2 regions of the Pseudomonas sp. TE36184 genome follow, and region 2 is predicted to be linked to the other one. Evidence: predicted binding sites of a transcription regulator. Region 2 holds the regulator's gene; the other holds the start of a gene.
The links. Region 2 encodes FliA, which starts transcription of late flagellar genes. Its sites were predicted from a motif close to CTAAAGTTTNNNNNNNNNNNGCCGNTAA; they were not measured.
Positions count from the first base shown of each region.

Region 1 (10,738 bases), 3.3 Mb from region 2:
ACCTGATCGCCAGCCCGACCGACACCGGCGAATCGAACCCGGCCGGCAACGGTGAACTGGTCAAAGACCCGCTGTCCCCTGAGATCGAGTTCGACGCCTTTGCCGCCGTCGACCTGCGGGTTGCGCTGATTCTCAAGGCCGAAGCCGTGGAAGGTGCCGACAAGCTGCTGCGCCTGACCCTCGACATCGGCGACGAGCAACGCAACGTGTTCTCCGGGATCAAGAGCGCTTATCCGGACCCGTCCAAGCTCAATGGTCGCCTGACCATGATGATCGCCAACCTCAAGCCGCGGAAAATGAAGTTCGGTATTTCCGAAGGCATGGTGATGGCGGCCGGCCCCGGCGGCGAAGAAATCTACCTGCTGAGCCCTGACAGCGGCGCCAAGCCGGGTCAACGCATCAAGTAAGCCCTGCAAAACAGCCCTGTCGTCGCGGCGACAGGGCTTTTCAGCTAGTACCCCCTTCTCGCTTGCCGGATAATCAGGCCCTGTTCGCTTAACCGGCATGCCCATGACCGATATGCTCCTCACCCTTGTCAGCGCCGCCCTGATCAACAACCTCGTGTTGCAGATGCCGTTGGCCGTCGACCCGCTATTGGCCGCGCATTCACGCTCGCGGGTGCATGCATTGGGGATTGCCACCACCGTGTTGATGGCAGTGAGCGGCGTGCTGGCCTATTTGCTGGATCACTACGTGCTGCAACCGTTGGGGTTGACTGCCCTGCGGCTGTGGGTGTTGTTACCGCTGACCGCGCTGCTGATCCGCCCCGTGCTCGGCGCGCTCATGCGCCTGCGCCCGACGCTGCCGACGGAAGGGTTATGGCCGCTGCTGCTGGGCAACGCCGGGGTACTGGGCGTGGTGTTGCTGGGCATTGAAGACGATGAGGGGCTGGCGCACATGGCGGCACTGAGCGTGGGCGCCGGGCTCGGCTTCTGGCTGGTGCTGAGCCTGTTCAGCGACTTGCGCCAGCGCATCGCCGACAACGACATCCCGCTGCCCTTCCGTGGCCTGCCGGTCGAACTGATCAGCGCCGGGCTGATGGCGGTGGCTTTTCTGGGTTTCAACGCAATGATCAAAGCATGAGCCTGATTCAACGTATCGACGCGCTGCTCCCGCAAACCCAATGCGGCAAGTGCGGGCACCCGGGCTGCAAGCCCTACGCCGAAGGGATCGCCCAAGGCGAAGCCATCAATAAGTGCCCGCCGGGCGGGCAGGAAACGATCGGCGCGCTCGCGCAGTTGCTGAACGTGCCGGTACTGGCACTGGACACCAGCCGCGGCGAAGCGCCACCACAGATTGCCTACATCCGTGAGGCCGAATGCATCGGCTGTACCAAATGCATCCAGGCCTGCCCGGTGGATGCAATTGTCGGCGCGGCCAAATGGATGCACACCGTGATCATCGACGAATGCACCGGTTGCGACCTGTGCGTCGCGCCCTGCCCGGTCGATTGCATCGAGATGCGCCCGCTAGTGGCGGTACTGCCGATTGTCGGCGGCCTGGCGACCAACGACCACGAGCGCCGCGCGCGCGGCTTGAAGCGAGACCGCGCACGGCGACGCTTTGAGCAACGCAACGCGCGCCTGCAACGGGAAGAAGAACACAAGCAGGCCGAACGCCTGGCCCGCGCCAAGCGAGCCGCGCCGTTGGCCGCCGTGCCGATCGATGCAGCGCAGGCAGCCCAGGACGCCGCGATCAAGAAAGCCAAGATCAACGTGGCGATGAGCCGTGCACAGTTGCATAAATCCTTGAAGGCATTCGGGCATCCGCCCACCTTTGAACAGCAGTCGCAACTGATCGTGCTGCAACAACAGTTCGAAGCCGCGGAGCAGGCATTGGCCGCTCTGGAGGTGAACCCCGCGCCTGCAACGCCGGCCCCCGCCAACGCCGCCGATCTCAAGCGCGCCAAAATCCAACTGGCAATGCGGCGCGCCGAATTGAAGAAAGCCCAGGATCGGAACGCCGACCCACAGCAACTGGCCGAGGCACACGCCAATCTCGACGCAGCACAGCGCCAGGTGGATGCCCATGGCCACGCTTGAGCCTCAACAGGCCCTGCAACGGGTGCTGCTGGCGACACTGCCGGGTGGGCTGGCAATGTTCTGGCTGTTCGGTTGGGGCGTGTTGATCAATCTGTTGCTGGCGACGGGCTGCGCACTGTTGGTCGATGCGGGCGTGCAACGCCTGCGGGGAGCGCGTGGCGGCGATCTGAGCAGCCTGGTCAGCGCGACCCTGCTCGCCCTGGCACTGCCGCCCTATTGCCCCTGGTGGCTGTGCGTGGCGGCCGTGGCCAGTGGACTGCTGCTGGGCAAGCACCTGTACGGCGGCCAGCGCAACCCCTTCAACCCGGCGATGGTCGGGTATGCGTCGATGCTGGTGGCCTTTCCGCAACTCATGACGCACTGGCCGACCACCCACGGCATGGACCTGCTGGCCGGCGCACAACAGGTATTCGGCCTGCACCGCGACGCGCCCGATGCCTGGGCCCAGGCCACGGCACTGGACGCCCTGCGACTGAACAAAAGCCTGACCATCGATGAACTGTTCGCGCGCAACCCGGCATTTGGGCATGTCGGCGGCAAGGGCAGCGAGTGGGTGAACCTGGCGTTTCTGGCCGGCGGGCTGTGGTTGTTGCGCCAGCGGGTATTCAGTTGGCACGCGCCCTTGGGCATGTTGGGTAGCCTGTTTGTGATCAGCCTGCTGTGCTGGAATGGCTCGGGCTCTGACTCTCACGGCTCGCCGCTGTTTCATCTGCTGACGGGCGCCACGCTTCTCGGCGCATTTTTTATCGTCACCGAGCCGGTCTCCGGCCCGAAAAGCCCCAGGGCCCGGCTGCTGTTCGGGGCGGGCGTGGGCCTGTTGACGTATCTGATTCGCACGTGGGGCGGTTACCCGGACGGTGTAGCCTTTGCGGTGCTGCTGATGAACCTGGCCGTGCCGGCGCTGGAACGCCTGGTGGCCGCGAAACAGCCGGCGGTCAGCCTATGAAGTCGCGCAGAGGCGTACTGCTGGCGTTGCTGATCGCTATCGGCGGCGGCACGCTGATCCTGACCCTTCAGCACCTGACCGCCGATCACGCCGCGCGCCAGGCCCTGGCCCTGCAGCGCCAGGCGTTGCTCGACCTGCTACCCGCCGACCGTTATGACAATCAGCCGCTGGAGCAACCGCTGCCGATCGCTGCGCAGCCGCTGGAGGAGAGCCAACTGCTGGGTGGCTATCGGGTGAGCCTGTCGGGCCAACCCAGCGCGGTGCTGCTGCGGTTGAGCACCAGCGGCTATGCCGGCCCGATCGAACTGCTGATCGCCATTGACCTCAACGGCAAGCTGCTGGGCATCAAGACCCTGGCGCAATCGGAAACCCCAAGCCTGGGCGGGCTTATCAGCCAGCCCGGCAACCCTTGGCTGGCCTCATTCAAGGGGCGTTCACGCACGGACATGCAAGACTCGACCGTCGATCAAATAGCCGGTGCCACCCTCACCTCTCGAGCGGTGATCAGCGCCACCCATGACGCTTTGCGCTATTTCGACGAGCACCGCTCATCCCTGCTGGAGCCCGACGCCCATGACTAGAGCCGTTGGCCTGGCCAATGCAGCGATGCTGGCACCGTTGCTCGGGGTGACTGACACCCTGCCCAAAGCCCTGAGCTTCCTGGCGTTGTCGGCGCTGACCGTAACGCTCTACGGCCTGGTCATGCGCGCGGTGCGCTCGCGCCTGAGCGCGTCCCTGCGGCTGGGTGCCAGCTTGATGGTCGCCGCGACACTGGTCAGTTGTGTGCAGCTACTGTTGCAGGCATTTGCGCTGCCGCTGTATCAGCAGTTGGGCATCTACCTCGCGCTGATCAGCGTGCAATGCGTCGTCCTGGAACACCATGGTTTCTTTGAGGCGGGCCAGCGCAAGGCGCAGCTACGGTTAGTCGGCCTGTTCGCCGCGCTCATGCTCGTCATGGGGTTGTTACGCGCCAGTGCCGCCACCACATTGATGCCGGCCGGGTTTATCCTGCTTGGGTTATTGCTCGCAGGGTTGCAAGCCTGGGCCCATTTTTCACAATCACGCTGACCGCCAGCAAGGAATCGCCTGCCCCATGAACGCCGCAAAACGCCTGGAAATTTTCCGCAGGCTCCACGAAGACAATCCGGAACCCAAAACCGAACTGGCCTACTCCACGCCGTTTGAGTTGCTGATTGCGGTGATTCTCTCGGCCCAATCCACAGACGTCGGCGTCAACAAGGCCACGGCCAAACTGTATCCCGTGGCGAACACGCCGGCAGCGATCCATGCCTTGGGCGTGGAAGGTTTGTCCGAATACATCAAGACCATCGGCTTGTACAACAGCAAGGCGAAAAATGTCATCGAGACCTGCCGCCTACTGGTGGAGCGGCATGGCGGCGAAGTGCCGCAAACCCGCGAAGCGCTGGAGGCTTTGCCAGGCGTGGGCCGCAAAACGGCAAACGTTGTGCTCAATACGGCGTTCCGGCAACTGACCATGGCCGTGGACACTCACATTTTCCGGGTGAGCAACCGCACCGGCATTGCCCGCGGCAAGAATGTGGTGGAAGTGGAAAAACAACTGATGAAGTTTGTCCCCAAGCCGTATCTGCTCGATTCGCACCACTGGCTGATCCTTCACGGGCGCTACGTTTGCCAGGCCCGCAAGCCGCGCTGCGGCAGCTGTCGCATCGAAGACCTGTGCGAATACAAGGACAAGACGTCGGACGATTGAGGGATCATAGGTTTTTTCGATCTATCGATTGAAAAAATCTTTTTTACCCGCTCATGGAATATCGTTATAAGGAGCGCCAACGGCAGTCTTAGCCCGGAGTTAACGTTATGAGCACTGGCAAAGAACAACTGGAAGTGGACGATGACCTTGTCGAGTCGGATGACGATGGGCAGGAAGCACCTGTAGAGGTGGCCAAGACCAATCTAAGCAAACGCCGCACCATCGACAACCTTCTGGAAGAGCGACGCTTGCAAAAACAGCTGGCCGATTACGATTTCGACCTCTGATCAGCCGAGAACGGCCGGAAGCCTCCCTCACGGAGGCTTTTTTCTGCCGATTCGCCTGGCTATCCAGCCATGGGGTGGCGCCCTCCTCTAGACCAGGCCATTGCGTTGAGCCAACTCGATCAGATCGACCAGTGAGCGGGCATTGAGCTTGAGCAGCAAGCGTGTCTTATAGGTGCTGACGGTTTTGTTGCTGAGGAACATGCCGTCGGCGATCTCCTTGTTGGTTTTGCCGCGCGCCAGTTGCTGCAACACCATCATCTCGCGTCCCGAAAGGCGCTCGACCATGTCGGCCTCGCTGGCATTGCCCATGGTGGAACGCACCGAATTCAGCGCCTGGTTGGGAAAGTAGCTGTAGCCGGACAGCACCGCCTTGATGGCACTCAGCAATTCCGTCAGGTCCTGCTGCTTGCACACGTACCCGGCCGCCCCCGCCTGCATGCAGCGCATGGAGAAATGGCCCGGCGCCTGGGAAGTCAGGACCAGCACCTTGAACGGTGTGGCCTGTTTGGTGGACGACAGCCGGCAGATAACTTCCAGGCCATCGAGTTTGGGAATTCCAATATCCAGTATGACAATGTCCGGCATATGTTCCCGTGCAAGTTGCAACGCATCGACACCGTTATCGGTCTCGGCAACGACCTCATAACCATGACGCTCCATTAGCATGCGCACAGCAAGACGAATGACGGGATGATCATCCACGATCAGCACTTTATTCATGAGAAAGTCCAATTTCGCTGTTCGAATTATTCAGAGCAAGCACAATAGCCTAGTCGTTTCCTAGTTGGCATAGCGTTCCACCCCAAGCAACAGCAAGCAGAGACCCAACCCACAACGAGATAGGAATTAACCTACAAAAAAACACCAACTCAGATGTTTCGAGTTTTATGGAGCCTTTCAGACCTTTCCGGGCTCGCACATATTTTGAGAGAAATATCCGGTGAATAGGGGGGCACCCGTAAACGCAGCGCACACCCGTTTCAGGAAATGCCCCTTGCATGTCGCGACCGCATGGGCCGACAGGTAAAAAAAGCCTGATGATTTCAGTTCCATTCAACATATTTATTTACACCATAAATTTCCTACAGAACTTTCCGCGACTTACATCTACGCCGCACTTTGGTGAGTGAATTTTCTGTAAGACATAGTTCCTACTCAGGTGTAAATAATTCATTCCTCGGCGGGCCAGGCATCAAACTTTCTGAAACGACGAACCTCGATAGACTTTAAACAAACCTAAACAACTTTAAACATCAGGATCGCCGCGCCTTTTTTACAGGCAAAAAAAATGGCCCCTGAACAAGGGGCCACTTTTCATTTCGACGGGAACACTCAGAACAACTTGCGACCCTTGTTGGCCGCAATACGCATGCGCAGTGCATTCAACTTGATGAAGCCTGCTGCGTCCGCCTGGTTGTAGGCACCGCCATCTTCTTCGAAGGTGGCGATGTTGGCGTCGAACAGCGACTCATCGGACTTGCGACCGGTGACGATCACGTTGCCCTTGTACAGCTTCAGGCGCACAACGCCGTTCACGTGAGCCTGGGAAGCGTCGATCATCTGTTGCAGCATCAGACGCTCAGGGCTCCACCAGTAGCCGGTGTAGATCAGGCTGGCGTACTTGGGCATCAGCTCGTCTTTGAGGTGAGCCACTTCGCGGTCCAGGGTGATCGACTCGATCGCGCGGTGGGCGCGCAGCATGATGGTGCCGCCTGGGGTTTCGTAGCAGCCACGGGACTTCATGCCCACGTAACGGTTCTCGACGATGTCGAGACGGCCGATACCGTGTTCGCCGCCGATACGGTTCAGGGTCGCCAGTACGGTGGCCGGGGTCATCTCGACGCCGTCCAGCGCGACGATGTCGCCGTTGCGGTAGGTCAGTTCCAGGTACTGCGGCTTGTCAGGAGCGTTCTCCGGGGAGACGGTCCAACGCCACATGTCTTCTTCGTGCTCAGTCCAGGTGTCTTCCAGCACGCCGCCTTCATAGGAGATGTGCAGCAGGTTGGCGTCCATCGAGTACGGGGACTTCTTCTTGCCGTGACGCTCGATCGGGATGCCATGCTTTTCAGCGTAATCCATCAGCTTTTCACGGGACAGCAAGTCCCATTCACGCCAAGGGGCAATCACTTTCACGCCCGGCTTGAGGGCATAGGCGCCCAGTTCGAAACGCACCTGGTCGTTGCCTTTGCCGGTGGCGCCATGGGAAATGGCGTCAGCGCCGGTTTCATTGGCGATTTCGATCAGGCGCTTGGCGATCAGCGGACGTGCGATGGAGGTACCCAGCAGGTACTCGCCTTCGTAGACGGTGTTGGCGCGAAACATCGGGAAAACGAAATCGCGGACGAACTCTTCGCGCAGGTCGTCAATGTAGATCTCTTTGACGCCCATGGCTTGCGCCTTGGCGCGTGCAGGTTCGACCTCTTCGCCCTGACCCAGGTCAGCGGTGAAGGTCACCACTTCACAGTTATAAGTATCCTGCAGCCACTTGAGGATCACCGAAGTGTCCAGGCCGCCGGAATACGCGAGAACGACCTTGTTTACGTCGGCCATGCCATCACTCCACGGGGTTTTACGGAAAGGCAACGATTCTACCGATCAAAACCGCGAAATTACAGGGGCGCGACAGCAAATGAAGATAAAGCGACAGATTATGTCGAGCGGGCGACCAATGGTCGCACCTTATGACGTAGCGGCGGGGTTGCTCGGGCCCTTGGCTTGCACCGCCGGTTTCTCGGGGGCAGCCACGCGTTCGAGCTGGATATTGACGCGCCGATTGCGCGCGCGGTTGGCGGCATTGGTATTGGGCGCCAAGGGGTAGCTTTCGCCGTGGAAACGCATGGTGATCTGCGATTCCGGCACGCCGTTGGCCTTGAAGTAGTCCATCACCGCCAATGCGCGACGGCGCGAGACATCGCGATTGGTCAGGCGATTGCCGCTGTTGTCGGAGTGACCGTTCAATTCGATATGGTTGACCGTCGGATCGGCCTTCATGAATTCGACGATCACCGCCAGCTTGCGCTTGGCCGCTGCGTCGAGCTCGATACCGCCACCGGGGAAGCCGACTTCGGTCTGCTTGACCTGATCGTAATTCATCGGCAGCAGCTTGGCGGTACACAGTTGATAGTCGTTGTAGGCTTTGTTGAATTTCACCGGCAACAGACGAATTTCCGAATAGCCGCCTTCACGCCCGTAATGCCGCACGGTCGGGCTGCGCCCCTCGAGCAGGCCATTGAACAGGCGCCCGGCCTGGGCCTGGGAACTGTTGAACAAGACCTCGCCACTGCCGGCACGCACGGCGCCGAGGTTGATATCGCCACGGCCCGGTTGCCATGGCGCAGCCGCCGCCAGCAGGGTCGCCGATCCTGCGCCGAGCAAGCCGTTAAAGGCTTTCAGACGGAATGTCGCCTGCTCGCCGGCCCGGCGCACGAACTCACCCGAGCCGAAATCGGTGATCGGCTGGGTCAAGCGGCACTCGAATTTGTCGCCCTCCACCTTCCACTCAATATTCTCCAGACGTGTCTGGAACGTGAGGGCCATCGCAGGCAGGCTGGCGAACACACTGAGCAGGGCTAGATAATGCTGGCGCACGGGAGGCTCCACTGGTTTCTACAACACTTCAAAGCGTCATACATCGTTAAGGCATACCAAAGGCTATCGGATGCATCCGGCAAAACTTGATAGCGAGTGCCTGCAAGAGTCTTTTCCGGTAGCATTCCCACCAGATTGACCCGCCTGGAATCCCCAATGTCCGACCGCCTGACCCTGCTGCGTCCCGACGACTGGCATATTCATCTTCGCGATGGTGCTGCGTTGCCCCACACCGTGGCCGATGTTGCGCGCACGTTTGGCCGCGCCATCATCATGCCTAACCTGGTACCTCCGGTGCGTAATGCCGCGCAGGCCGACGCCTATCGCCAGCGCATCCTCGCTGTACGGCCGGCCGGCAGCCGCTTCGAACCGCTGATGGTGCTCTACCTGACCGACCGCACCCAGCCCGACGAAATCCGCGAGGCCAAGGCCAGCGGTTTCGTACACGCCGCCAAGCTGTATCCGGCGGGCGCGACCACCAACTCCGACTCCGGCGTGACCAGCATCGACAAGATCCTGCCGGCGATCGAAGCGATGGCCGAAGTCGGCATGCCGCTGTTGATCCACGGTGAAGTCACCCGCGGCGATGTCGACGTGTTCGATCGCGAGAAGATCTTCATCGACGAGCATATGCGCCGGGTGGTCGAGCTGTTTCCGACCCTCAAGGTGGTGTTCGAACACATCACCACGGCCGATGCGGTGCAGTTCGTCACCGAGGCCTCGGCCAACGTTGGCGCGACCATCACCGCCCATCACCTGCTCTACAACCGCAACCACATGCTGGTGGGCGGGATTCGGCCGCACTTCTATTGCCTGCCGATTCTCAAGCGCAACACCCATCAGGTGGCCCTGCTGGACGCTGCGACCAGCGGCAACCCGAAGTTCTTCCTCGGCACCGACTCGGCGCCCCACGCCCAGCATGCCAAGGAAGCGGCCTGCGGTTGTGCCGGTTGCTACACCGCCTATGCGGCGATCGAGCTGTACGCCGAAGCGTTCGACCAACGCAACGCCCTGGACAAACTCGAAGGCTTCGCCAGCCTCAACGGCCCGCGTTTCTACGGGCTGCCGGCGAATACCGACCGCATCACCCTGGTCCGTGAAGACTGGACTGCCCCCGTCAGCCTGCCGTTTGGCGAGCTGACTGTTATCCCGCTGCGCGCCGGTGAAACACTGCGCTGGCGCCTGCTGGAGGAAAGCAAGTGAGTGAAGACCATTACGATGACGAACACGAGCATAGCGGTGGAGGTTCCCGTCACCCGATGGCCGAGCGGTTTCGCGGCTATCTGCCGGTCGTCATCGACGTAGAAACCGGTGGCTTCAACTGCGCCACCGACGCGCTGCTGGAAATCGCCGCGACCACCATCGGCATGGATGAACAGGGTTTTGTGTTCGCGGAACACACCCACTTCTTCCGCGTCGAGCCGTTCGAAGGCGCCAATATCGAAGCCGCGGCCCTGGAGTTCACCGGGATCAAGCTCGATCACCCACTGCGCATGGCGGTGAGTGAAGAAGCAGCACTGACCGATATCTTCCGTGGCGTGCGCAAGGCGTTGAAGGCCAATGGCTGCAAACGCGCGATCCTGGTGGGGCACAACAGCAGCTTCGACCTGGGCTTCCTGAATGCCGCCGTGGCGCGGCTGGACATGAAGCGCAACCCGTTCCACCCGTTCTCCAGCTTCGACACCGCTACGCTCGCCGGCCTGGCTTATGGCCAGACCGTATTGGCCAAAGCCTGCCAGGCCGCCGGTATCGACTTTGACGGTCGCGAAGCCCACTCGGCGCGCTATGACACCGAAAAGACCGCCGAGCTGTTCTGCGGCATCGTCAACCGTTGGAAACAGATGGGCGGCTGGGAAGACTTCAACGACTGAAGTGGAATCCCGCGCATAAAAATCTATGGTCACCCCCATTTTTGCAATACTGATTAACGGGTGGTGTGGTTGGCTTGCTTAAATCTATCCGGCGTCTGTTTGGGGCATGCCCCAGCGCCACGATGAGAGTCGCGCCTGACGATCCTTAAAAACCGGTCGGCTTCTGAAGCCGATTTTTATGTCAGGATCTTCGCCAGGCCGGTGTGCCGTTCACATCATCTGTTGTTCAGCTATCGCAAAACCTGAAGGGTGAATCGTGGTACTGCAACAAC
Region 1 is NZ_JBSSCU010000001.1:3,211,436-3,222,173, forward strand. Features, by position in the region: gene metG (methionine--tRNA ligase) at 1-407, shown strand, start outside; gene ACVWZP_RS14445 (Rnf-Nqr domain containing protein) at 511-1,083, shown strand; partial or broken gene rsxB (electron transport complex subunit RsxB) at 1,101-1,472, shown strand; gene ACVWZP_RS14455 (RnfABCDGE type electron transport complex subunit D) at 2,029-2,988, shown strand; gene ACVWZP_RS14460 (RnfABCDGE type electron transport complex subunit G) at 2,985-3,569, shown strand; gene ACVWZP_RS14465 (Rnf-Nqr domain containing protein) at 3,562-4,056, shown strand; gene nth (endonuclease III) at 4,082-4,720, shown strand; gene ACVWZP_RS14475 (PA3496 family putative envelope integrity protein) at 4,828-5,007, shown strand; gene ACVWZP_RS14480 (response regulator transcription factor) at 5,095-5,727, opposite strand; gene ACVWZP_RS14485 (argininosuccinate synthase) at 6,340-7,557, opposite strand; gene ACVWZP_RS14490 (flagellar protein MotY) at 7,687-8,595, opposite strand; gene pyrC (dihydroorotase) at 8,752-9,798, shown strand; gene rnt (ribonuclease T) at 9,795-10,466, shown strand.
Region 1: ACVWZP_RS14490 (flagellar protein MotY) is a predicted target of FliA. The motif match lies at 8,659-8,686, and genes of this name have one in related genera.

Region 2 (10,738 bases):
AACCATTGTGACGCTCCTGATTTAAGTGGAGCTGCCACTGATCGCCGCGATGCGATGGGGTGGCAGCTGTACGCAGGTTCGCGGACCGGAATCAGGAAACCGGCATACCCGAAGGTATCCCGCGCACAGCCACCGTAGCGCCGCACAGTAGACGATAAAAAAACGTCAACTGAAAGCGGACAATGGCACTTTGCGCCTGAATTTACATGGGCCGCGACGCCCGACCGCTGCGTGTGCAGCGAAGTACGGAGACTAGAGAGCGAGTTTCCTAGGGGCAACCTCAAACACTTGTCGGAAGTTTCGCAACCTCTGCAGGCGAACACTTGTGGCGAGGGCGCTTGCTCCCTAGCCACTGATCCAACTCGGAGAACAAAAGTTGGAAGGCTTCTTGCAATACCGCCTCCAGGACGCCTCTCGGCGTCAAAAGTTTGCTTCAAGGATGCGAGGAGTACCGGTGGTAGATCGCTCTCAAATGCTCAGCACGGCCCGCAGCACCCTGACTGACCTCTCGCGGGGCAATCTGGGTGTGCCGTTGTTGTTGCTGGTGATGCTGGCAATGATGATGTTGCCGATGCCGCCGTTCCTGCTCGACGTGTTCTTCACCTTCAACATTGCCTTGTCCGTCGTGGTCCTGCTGGTCTGCGTCTACGCGTTGCGGCCGCTGGATTTCGCGGTGTTTCCCACCATTCTGCTGATCGCCACGCTGTTGCGGCTGGCGTTGAACGTGGCGTCGACCCGCGTGGTCATGCTCCACGGCCAGGACGGGCATGCCGCCGCCGGTAAGGTGATCCAGGCCTTCGGCGAGGTGGTGATCGGCGGTAACTACGTGGTCGGTATCGTGGTGTTCGCGATCCTGATGATCATCAACTTCGTGGTGGTGACCAAGGGCGCCGGGCGGATTTCCGAGGTGAGCGCGCGCTTTACCCTCGACGCCATGCCAGGCAAACAGATGGCCATCGACGCCGACCTCAACGCCGGCCTGATCGACCAGAACCAGGCCAAATCGCGCCGCCTGGAAGTGGCCCAGGAGGCCGAGTTCTACGGTTCCATGGACGGTGCCAGCAAATTCGTGCGCGGTGACGCCATCGCCGGCCTGTTGATTCTGTTCATCAACCTGATCGGCGGCATGGCGGTCGGGATCTTCCAGCACGGCATGACCTTCGGCGATGCGGGCAAGGTCTACGCCCTGCTGACCATCGGTGACGGTTTAGTGGCGCAATTGCCATCACTGTTGTTATCCACAGCTGCGGCGATCATGGTGACCCGTGCGTCGGGCTCCGAAGACATGGGCAAGCAGATCAGCCGGCAGATGTTCGCCTCGCCCAAGGCGCTGGCCGTGGCGGCGGGCATCATGGCGATCATGGGCATTGTGCCCGGCATGCCCCACGTCTCGTTCTTGAGCATGGCGGCGATGGCCGCCGGTGGCGCCTACCTGTTCTGGAAAAAGCAGAACTTGGTCAAGGTGAAGGCCCAGCAAGAAATCGCGCGCCAGCAGGAACTGCTGCCGTCGCCGGCCCGCGCCCAGGAAACCAAGGAGTTGGGCTGGGACGACGTGACCCCGATCGACATGATCGGCCTGGAAGTCGGCTACCGCCTGATCCCGTTGGTCGACCGCAACCAGGGCGGCCAATTGCTCGCGCGGATCAAGGGCGTGCGCAAGAAGCTGTCCCAGGACCTGGGCTTCCTGATGCCCACTGTGCATATCCGCGACAACCTCGACCTGGCCCCCAGCGCCTACCGCCTGACCCTGATGGGCGTGATCCTCGCCGAAGCGGAGATCTACCCCGACCGCGAGCTGGCGATCAACCCGGGCCAGGTGTTCGGCACGTTGAACGGTATAACCGCCAAAGATCCGGCTTTTGGTCTGGAGGCGGTCTGGATCGAAGTCAGCCAGCGCAGTCAGGCGCAGTCCCTCGGCTACACCGTGGTGGACGCCAGCACCGTGGTCGCCACGCACCTCAACCAGATTCTGTACAAGCACTCCCACGAGCTGATCGGCCACGAAGAAGTCCAGCAACTAATGGGTTTGCTGGCCAAAGCCTCGCCCAAGCTCGCCGAAGAGCTGGTGCCGGGCGTGCTGTCGCTGTCGCAATTGCTCAAGGTGCTGCAGGCGCTGCTGGCCGAACAGGTGCCGGTGCGCGACATTCGCAGCATCGCCGAGGCCATCGCCAACAATGCCGCCAAGAGTCAAGATACTGCCGCGTTGGTGGCCGCCGTGCGCGTTGGATTATCCCGCGCTATCGTACAAAGCATTGTAGGGATTGAGTCTGAGCTGCCTGTGATCACCTTGGAGCCAAGGTTGGAACAAATATTGCTCAATAGTATTCAGAAGGCAGGACAGGGCCAGGAAGAGGGCGTTCTGCTGGAGCCAAGCATGGCTGAAAAACTGCAGCGTTCGTTGATCGAAGCAGCGCAGCGTCAGGAAATGCAGGGCCAACCGGTGATTCTGCTGGTGGCAGGCCCGGTCCGAGCGATGTTGTCGCGGTTTGGACGCCTGGCAGTGCCGAATTTGCACGTTTTGGCTTATCAGGAAATCCCTGACAACAAGCAAGTGACTATCGTCGCGACAGTAGGGCCCAACGGCTGAGGTAGTGGGTTATGCAAGTAAAGCGTTTTTTCGCCGCCGATATGCGTCAGGCCATGAAACTGGTACGTGACGAGCTGGGCGCCGACGCTGCGATTATCGGTAACCGTCGTATTGCCGGCGGTGTCGAGCTGACGGCTGCCCTGGATTACACCCCTTCGGCGCTGGCCCCGCGTGTCCCGAACATGGAGCTTGAAGACGAGCTGCGCAAGACGGCCTCGCGCATTGTCTCGGCCCAGGCCGAACTGAGCATGCGCGGTGACAGCGATGCGACCACCAATCGCCAGTTGTTCGCCGGCCTGCCGCTGACCGCCGCCGAGCCGCTGGTCGAGCCGACGTTCATCGAACCGCCGCGTCCTGCCGCGCCTGCCGCGCCTGCCCCGGCCGCCGCAGTCGACCAGCGTGTGTTCGACTCGATGCGCTTTGAGCTCAACGGCCTGCGCGAGCTGCTGGAAGTGCAGCTCGGTTCGCTGGCCTGGACCCAACTGCAAGGCAGCAAGCCGCAACAGGCCAACCTGTGGCGTCGCCTGCAACGCATCGGCCTGTCCGGCCCGTTGTCCCGCGACCTGCTGGCGCTGACCAGCGAAATCGAAGAACCTCGCCAGGCCTGGCGCATGTTGCTGGCCCACCTGGCGCGGATGATCGTCACCCCGGAACTCGAACCCCTGGAAGAGGGCGGCGTGATCGCCATGGTCGGCCCTGCCGGCATGGGCAAGACCACCACGCTGGCCAAGCTGGCGGCGCGCTACGTGCTCAAGTACGGCGCTCAGAACATCGCGCTGGTAAGCATGGACAGCTACCGCATCGGTGCCCAGGAGCAACTCAAGACCCTGGGCCGCATCCTCAATGTGTCGGTGACCCACGTCGACCCGGGCCAGTCCCTGGCCAACGCCCTCGATCCGTTGCTGCGCAAACGTGTGGTGCTGATCGATACCGCCGGCCTGCAAGCCAGCGATCCGGCGTTGCGCATGCAGCTGGAGAGCCTGGCCGGGCGTGGCATCAAGGCAAAAAATTACCTGGTGCTTGCAACCACCAGCCAAAAACAAGTTCTTACCGCTGCGTACCATAGCTACAAGCGCTGCGGCCTGGCCGGATGCATCCTCACCAAGCTCGACGAAACCGCGAGCCTGGGCGAGGTGCTGAGCCTGGCTATCAGTCATGAACTTCCGGTCGCCTACCTGACCGACGGGCCGCGGATTCCGGATGATTTGCATCTGCCGCGCCGTCATCAGTTGGTCAGCCGTGCCGTCAGCGTGCAAATGCAAGAAGAGCCTAGCGAGGAAGCGATGGCCGATATGTTCGCTGACCTTTACCACAACCCGGCAAAGCGGGTGGGTTGAGGCAGCATGAACACCATGAAATGTATCTACATCGATGGTCTGCAAGCGATTCACGCGGCCAAGCCATGTAGCCTGCGTCTAAGCAAGACAAGGTAAAGAATTAAAATGGGCAGCATGCATCCCGTACAGGTGATCGCGGTGACCGGCGGCAAAGGTGGCGTCGGGAAAACTAACGTGTCAGTGAATTTGTCCCTGGCCCTGGCAGAGCTTGGCCGTCGTGTCATGCTGCTGGATGCTGACCTTGGGTTGGCGAACGTTGACGTTTTGCTGGGGCTCACGCCCAAACACACCCTCGCCGATGTGATCGAGGGTCGCTGCGAGCTGCGCGATGTGCTGCTGCAGGGCCCTGGAGGCATCCGCATCGTGCCGGCCGCCTCGGGCACCCAGAGCATGGTCCACTTGAGCCCTGCGCAGCATGCCGGCCTGATCCAGGCGTTCAGCGATATCGGCGACAACCTCGACGTGCTGGTGATCGACACCGCCGCCGGGATTGGCGAGTCCGTGGTCAGCTTCGTGCGCGCCGCGCAAGAAGTCCTGCTGGTGGTCTGCGATGAACCCACCTCGATCACCGACGCCTACGCCCTGATCAAACTGCTCAACCGCGACTACGGCATGAACCGCTTCCGCGTGCTGGCCAACATGGCCCAGAGCCCGCAGGAAGGACGCAACCTGTTCGCCAAGTTGACCAAGGTCACTGATCGCTTTCTCGATGTCGCCTTACAATACGTCGGCGCAGTTCCCTATGACGAGTGTGTACGCAAGGCCGTGCAAAAGCAGCGTGCGGTCTACGAAGCGTTCCCTCGTTCGAAATGCGCGTTGGCGTTCAAGGCTATTGCTCAGAAGGTCGATACCTGGCCGTTGCCCGCCAACCCTCGGGGGCATCTGGAGTTTTTCGTCGAGCGATTGGTGCATCAGACGAGCGCAGGACCGGTGCTATGACAGCCAGCGGCTATAACCTTTACAAAAATTCGGCACGTGACCGCCAGGGCGAATTGATCGAGCGCTATGCGCCGCTGGTCAAGCGCATTGCCTATCACTTGCTGGCACGCCTGCCCGCCAGTGTCCAGGTCGAAGACTTGATCCAGGCCGGCATGATCGGCCTGCTCGAAGTATCGACCAAATACGACGCGAGCAAGGGTGCGAGTTTCGAGACGTATGCGGGTATCCGTATCCGTGGTGCGATGCTCGATGAAGTGCGTAAAGGGGATTGGGCGCCGCGTTCGGTACACCGCAATACGCGCATGGTCAGTGACGCAATTCGTGCAATTGAAGCAAAAACCGGTCGCGACGCTAAAGATCACGAAGTTGCGGCCGAACTCCAATTGAGTCTCGACGATTATTACGGGATTTTGAACGATACCTTGGGCAGCCGCCTGTTCAGTTTCGACGACCTGTTGCAGGACGGCGAACACGAAGGGCTGCACGAGGACGGCGCGAGTGCTCATCTCGAACCGTCGCGCGACCTGGAAGATGAACGCTTTCAGGGGGCGCTGGCGGACGCGATTGCCAATCTGCCGGAGCGTGAGCGACTGGTGTTGGCGCTGTACTACGACGAAGAGCTGAACCTCAAGGAAATCGGTGAGGTCCTGGGGGTCAGCGAATCGCGTGTCAGCCAGCTGCACAGCCAGTGCGCAGCCCGCTTGCGGGGACGCCTGGGAGAGTGGCGCGCGCGCTGACAGGCAGTGTGGGGACACTGCAGACACTACCGCGAGGCCCTTGGTTTTCGCGGGTGAGTTTCGTGGTGCCCTGGGCAGTCCTTTTTGTGTAACGCCTGTTGATTGAAATGGCGCGTCCAGGTGCTGGACGCGTTTTAAGACTGCTTGGAGGTCGAATTGGACAAGAACATGAAAATCCTCATCGTTGATGACTTCTCAACGATGCGGCGGATCATAAAAAACCTGTTGCGTGACCTGGGGTTCACCAACACGGTCGAGGCGGATGACGGCCTTACGGCGATTCCGATCCTCAACAGCGGGAGCATCGACTTTCTGGTAACCGACTGGAACATGCCCGGCATGACCGGTATCGACTTGCTGCGCCATGTGCGCGCCGATGAAAAACTGCGCAGCCTTCCCGTGTTGATGGTGACCGCCGAAGCCAAGCGTGAGCAGATCATCGAAGCCGCCCAGGCCGGGGTCAACGGCTACGTGGTCAAGCCATTCACTGCATTGGCCTTGAAAGAGAAGATCGAAAAAATCTTCGAACGCATCCACGGCTAATGCCATCGCGGGGGAGCTATGGAGCATAAAGAAACGTCACAGGGGGACTTTGAGTCGACCCTGAAAAAGCATGCTCACCAACTGGTCGAGAGCCTTGAAAAAGGCCAGTTCGGCGACGCGGTGCAGTTAATCCATGAGCTTAACCAGACCCGTGACCGCGGCCTGTATCAGGAAGTGGGCAAGCTCACGCGCGAGCTGCACAGTGCGATCGTCAATTTTCAGATTGACCCGCACATGCCCCAGGCTGAAGAAATTTCGCAAATCACCGATGCCACTGAGCGCCTGTCCTATGTGGTCAGGCTGACTGAAGCGGCGGCCAACCGCACCATGGACCTGGTGGAAAACGCCACGCCCCTGGTCAACGGCATGGCCAACGAAGCCCAGGCCCTCAGCGTTGACTGGGGCCGCTTCATGCGTCGGGAAGTGGGGGCTGAGGAGTTTCGTGAGTTGGCCCGTCGGGTCGAGGGTTTCCTGTCGCGCAGCGAACAGGACAACCACACGGTGTCCAGCAACCTCAATGACATTCTGCTCGCCCAGGATTACCAGGACCTCACCGGTCAGGTGATCAAGCGCGTGACCCAATTGGTCACCGAAGTGGAAAGCAACTTGCTCAAATTGGTGCTTATGGCAGGCCAAGTTGATCGTTTCGCCGGCATCGAACATGACCGCGAAGCGATCCTCTCGGAAAAAGATCCACAAAAACATCTCGCCAAGGGTGAAGGTCCGCAGATTCATGCCGATAAACGTGAAGACGTTATGTCAGGTCAGGATGACGTAGATGACCTGTTATCCAGTTTAGGCTTCTAAGGAGCACACCCATGAGCTTCGGCGCCGATGAAGAAATCCTTCAGGATTTCCTTGTAGAGGCCGGCGAAATTTTAGAGCAACTGTCCGAACAACTGGTCGAGCTGGAAAGCCGACCGGATGATGCGAACCTGCTCAATGCAATTTTTCGCGGTTTTCACACTGTAAAAGGGGGCGCCGGCTTCCTCCAGCTCCATGAGCTGGTGGAGTGCTGCCACATCGCCGAGAACGTGTTCGACATCCTGCGCAAGGGTGAGCGTCACGTTGATTCGGAGCTGATGGACGTGATTCTCGAAGCGCTGGATGCGGTCAACGGCATGTTCAGCGAAGTTCGCGAACGTGCCCCGATCACCGCAGCCACCCCGGAACTGCTGGCCGCCCTGGCGCGTCTGGCGGAGCCTGCCGACACCGCGGCCGCGCCGGTGGTGGAAGCGGCTCCGGAGCCTGTCGTCGAAGCCGAAGCGGATGTCACCGACAGCGAGTTCGAGCAACTGCTCGACTCCCTCAATGCGGTCAAGGCCGAAGCCGAAGCGCCGCAAGCGGTCGCTGCAGTGGCCGCGCCCGCCGCGCCGACCGGCGAAGACATTACCGACGCAGAATTCGAATCCCTGCTCGATCAGTTGCACGGCAAGGGCCAGTTCGCTGCCGACGCCGTTGCACCTGCGGCTGAGGCGCAAGCACCTGCGAGTGCCTCGCAAGTTCCGGCAGCCGCCGCCGCCGCCGGCACCGACATTACCGACGACGAATTCGAAGCGTTGCTCGACCAGTTGCATGGCAAGGGCTCCTTTGCTGCCGATGCCTTGCCGGAAGTCGCCGCAACGGCTGCCGCACCGGCTGCTGCCGCTGCCGCACCTGCCGGCGACGGGCTGATTTCCGATCACGAATTCGAAGCCCTGCTCGACGAATTGCACGGCAAGGGCAAGTTCGCTGAAGTGGCCGCTGGCGCTGCGGCGACGGCAGCCCCGGTGGCGGCCAAACCGGCACCGGCCAAAGCCGCGGCCCCTGCTGCCGCCAAGCCGGCCCCGGCCCCGGCTGCCGCCGCTCCTGCCGCTGCCGCGCGTGCCCCGGCTGCCGCCGCTCCTGCCGCTGCCGCGCGTGCCCCGGCCGCCGCCGCGGCCGACAAGCCTGCCAGCGAAGCCGAAACCACGGTGCGTGTGGATACCGCGCGCCTGGACGACATCATGAACATGGTCGGCGAACTGGTGCTGGTGCGTAACCGCCTGGTGCGCCTGGGCCTGAACAGTGGCGACGAAGCCATGCAGAAGGCCGTGTCGAACCTCGACGTGGTCACTGCCGACCTGCAGACCGCGGTGATGAAGACGCGGATGCAGCCGATCAAGAAAGTCTTCGGTCGCTTCCCGCGCCTGGTTCGTGACCTGGCTCGCCAGCTCAAGAAAGAAATCAACCTGGAACTGGTGGGTGAAGAAACCGACCTCGACAAAAACCTTGTCGAGGCCCTGGCCGACCCGCTGGTCCACTTGGTGCGCAACGCCGTCGACCACGGCGTGGAAACCCCGGAAGAACGCGAAGCCGCGGGCAAGTCCCGTAACGGCAAGGTGATTCTGGCGGCGGAACAAGAGGGCGACCATATCCTGCTGTCGATCACCGATGACGGCAAAGGCATGGACCCGGCGATCCTGCGCGGTATCGCCGTCAAGCGTGGCGTGATGGACAAGGATGCCGCCGACCGCTTGACCGATACCGAGTGCTACAACCTGATTTTCGCGCCGGGCTTCTCGACCAAGACCGAGATTTCCGACGTGTCGGGCCGTGGCGTGGGCATGGACGTGGTGAAAACCAAGATCAGCCAGCTCAACGGTTCGATCAATATCTACTCGACCAAGGGCCTGGGCTCGAAGATCGTCATCAAGGTGCCGTTGACCCTGGCGATCATGCCGACCCTGATGGTGATGCTGGGCAACCAGGCCTTCGCTTTCCCGCTGGTCAACGTCAACGAGATCTTCCACCTCGACCTGTCGCGCACCAACGTGGTGGACGGCCAGGAAGTGGTGATCGTGCGCGACAAAGCGTTGCCACTGTCTTCTACCTCAAGCGCTGGCTGGTCGCCTCGGCCGCCCATGAAGAGCAGCGCGAAGGCCATGTGGTGATTCTCTCCGTGGGCACCCAGCGCATCGGCTTTGTCGTCGATCAACTGGTCGGCCAGGAAGAAGTGGTCATCAAGCCTTTGGGCAAAATGCTGCAGGGAACCCCGGGCATGTCGGGTGCGACCATCACCGGTGACGGTCGTATCGCGTTGATTCTCGATGTTCCGAGCATGCTCAAGCGTTACGCCGCACGGCGTATTTGATTCTGGTGGGGCAGGGCGGTATTGCCTGCCCCGCCTAACGGAGTGTTTATGGTAGTCAAGGTCCTGGTGGTGGACGATTCGGGTTTCTTCCGCCGCCGCGTCTCGGAAATTCTTTCCGCCGATCCAACGATCCAGGTGGTCGGCACGGCCACCAACGGTAAAGAGGCGATTGATCAAGCCATTGCGTTGAAGCCGGACGTGATCACCATGGACTACGAGATGCCGATGATGGATGGCATCACCGCAGTCCGACACATCATGCAGCGCTGTCCGACCCCGGTATTGATGTTCTCCTCGCTGACCCACGAAGGCGCCCGGGTCACCCTGGATGCGCTGGACGCCGGTGCGGTGGACTTCCTGCCGAAGAATTTCGAAGACATCTCGCGCAACCCCGAGAAGGTCAAGCAGATGCTGTGCGAGAAGGTCCACAGCATTTCGCGCAGCAACCGTCGCAGCCTGTTCAGCGCCCCGGCGCCTGCGCCGGTCGCGGCTCCGGCGGCACCCACCAGCACGGCGTTCGGTCGCCCGGCGCCGGCAGCGGTTGCCCGGCCTGCCGCGGCACCCGTGCGGGCACCTGCGCCAAACGCCCATTCGCCGGCGCCGAAACGCAAGGCCTACAAGCTGGTTGCCATTGGTACTTCGACCGGCGGCCCGGTTGCCCTGCAACGGGTCTTGACCCAACTGCCGGCCAACTTCCCGGCGCCGATCGTGCTGATCCAGCACATGCCCGCCGCGTTCACCAAGGCCTTCGCCGAGCGCCTGGACAAGCTGTGCCGCATCAGCGTCAAGGAAGCCGAGGATGGCGACATCCTGCGTCCTGGCCTGGCGCTGCTGGCGCCTGGGGGCAAGCAGATGATGGTCGATGGCCGTGGCGCGATCAAAATCCTGCCGGGCGATGAGCGCCTCAACTACAAACCCTGCGTGGATATCACCTTCGGTTCGGCAGCCAAGTCCTACGGCGACAAAGTTCTGGCGGTGGTGCTCACCGGCATGGGCGCCGACGGTCGCGAAGGCGCGCGCCTGCTCAAGCAGGGCGGCAGTGCGATCTGGGCCCAGGACGAAGCCAGTTGCGTGATTTATGGCATGCCGATGGCCATCGTCAAGGCTGAGCTGGCCGACGCGATCTACAGCCTGGACGATATCGGCAGGCATTTGGTGGAGGCCTGCCTCTGATGGATGTACTGAGTCTGATCGGTATCACCATGGCGTTTGTCGCGATCATCGGCGGCAACTACCTCGAAGGCGGGCACCTCGGCGCCCTGGCCAACGGCCCGGCGGCGCTGATCGTGATCGGTGGCACCGTCGGCGCGGCATTGCTGCAGTCGCCCTTGAGTTCGTTCAAGCGTGCCATGCAGATCCTGATCTGGATTATTTTCCCGCCGCGCGTCGACCTGGCCGGCGGCATCGACCGCGTGGTCAACTGGAGCCTCACCGCACGCAAGGAAGGCCTGCTGGGCCTGGAAGGCGTGGCCGATGCCGAGCC
Region 2 is NZ_JBSSCU010000001.1:6,474,429-6,485,166, forward strand. Features, by position in the region: partial or broken gene ACVWZP_RS29445 (DUF6124 family protein) at 1-6, opposite strand, end outside; gene flhA (flagellar biosynthesis protein FlhA) at 473-2,587, shown strand; gene flhF (flagellar biosynthesis protein FlhF) at 2,599-3,924, shown strand; gene fleN (flagellar synthesis regulator FleN) at 4,030-4,863, shown strand; gene fliA (RNA polymerase sigma factor FliA) at 4,860-5,600, shown strand; gene ACVWZP_RS29470 (chemotaxis response regulator CheY) at 5,769-6,143, shown strand; gene ACVWZP_RS29475 (protein phosphatase CheZ) at 6,162-6,950, shown strand; partial or broken gene ACVWZP_RS29480 (chemotaxis protein CheA) at 6,962-9,255, shown strand; gene ACVWZP_RS29485 (protein-glutamate methylesterase/protein-glutamine glutaminase) at 9,304-10,428, shown strand; gene ACVWZP_RS29490 (flagellar motor protein) at 10,428-10,738, shown strand, end outside.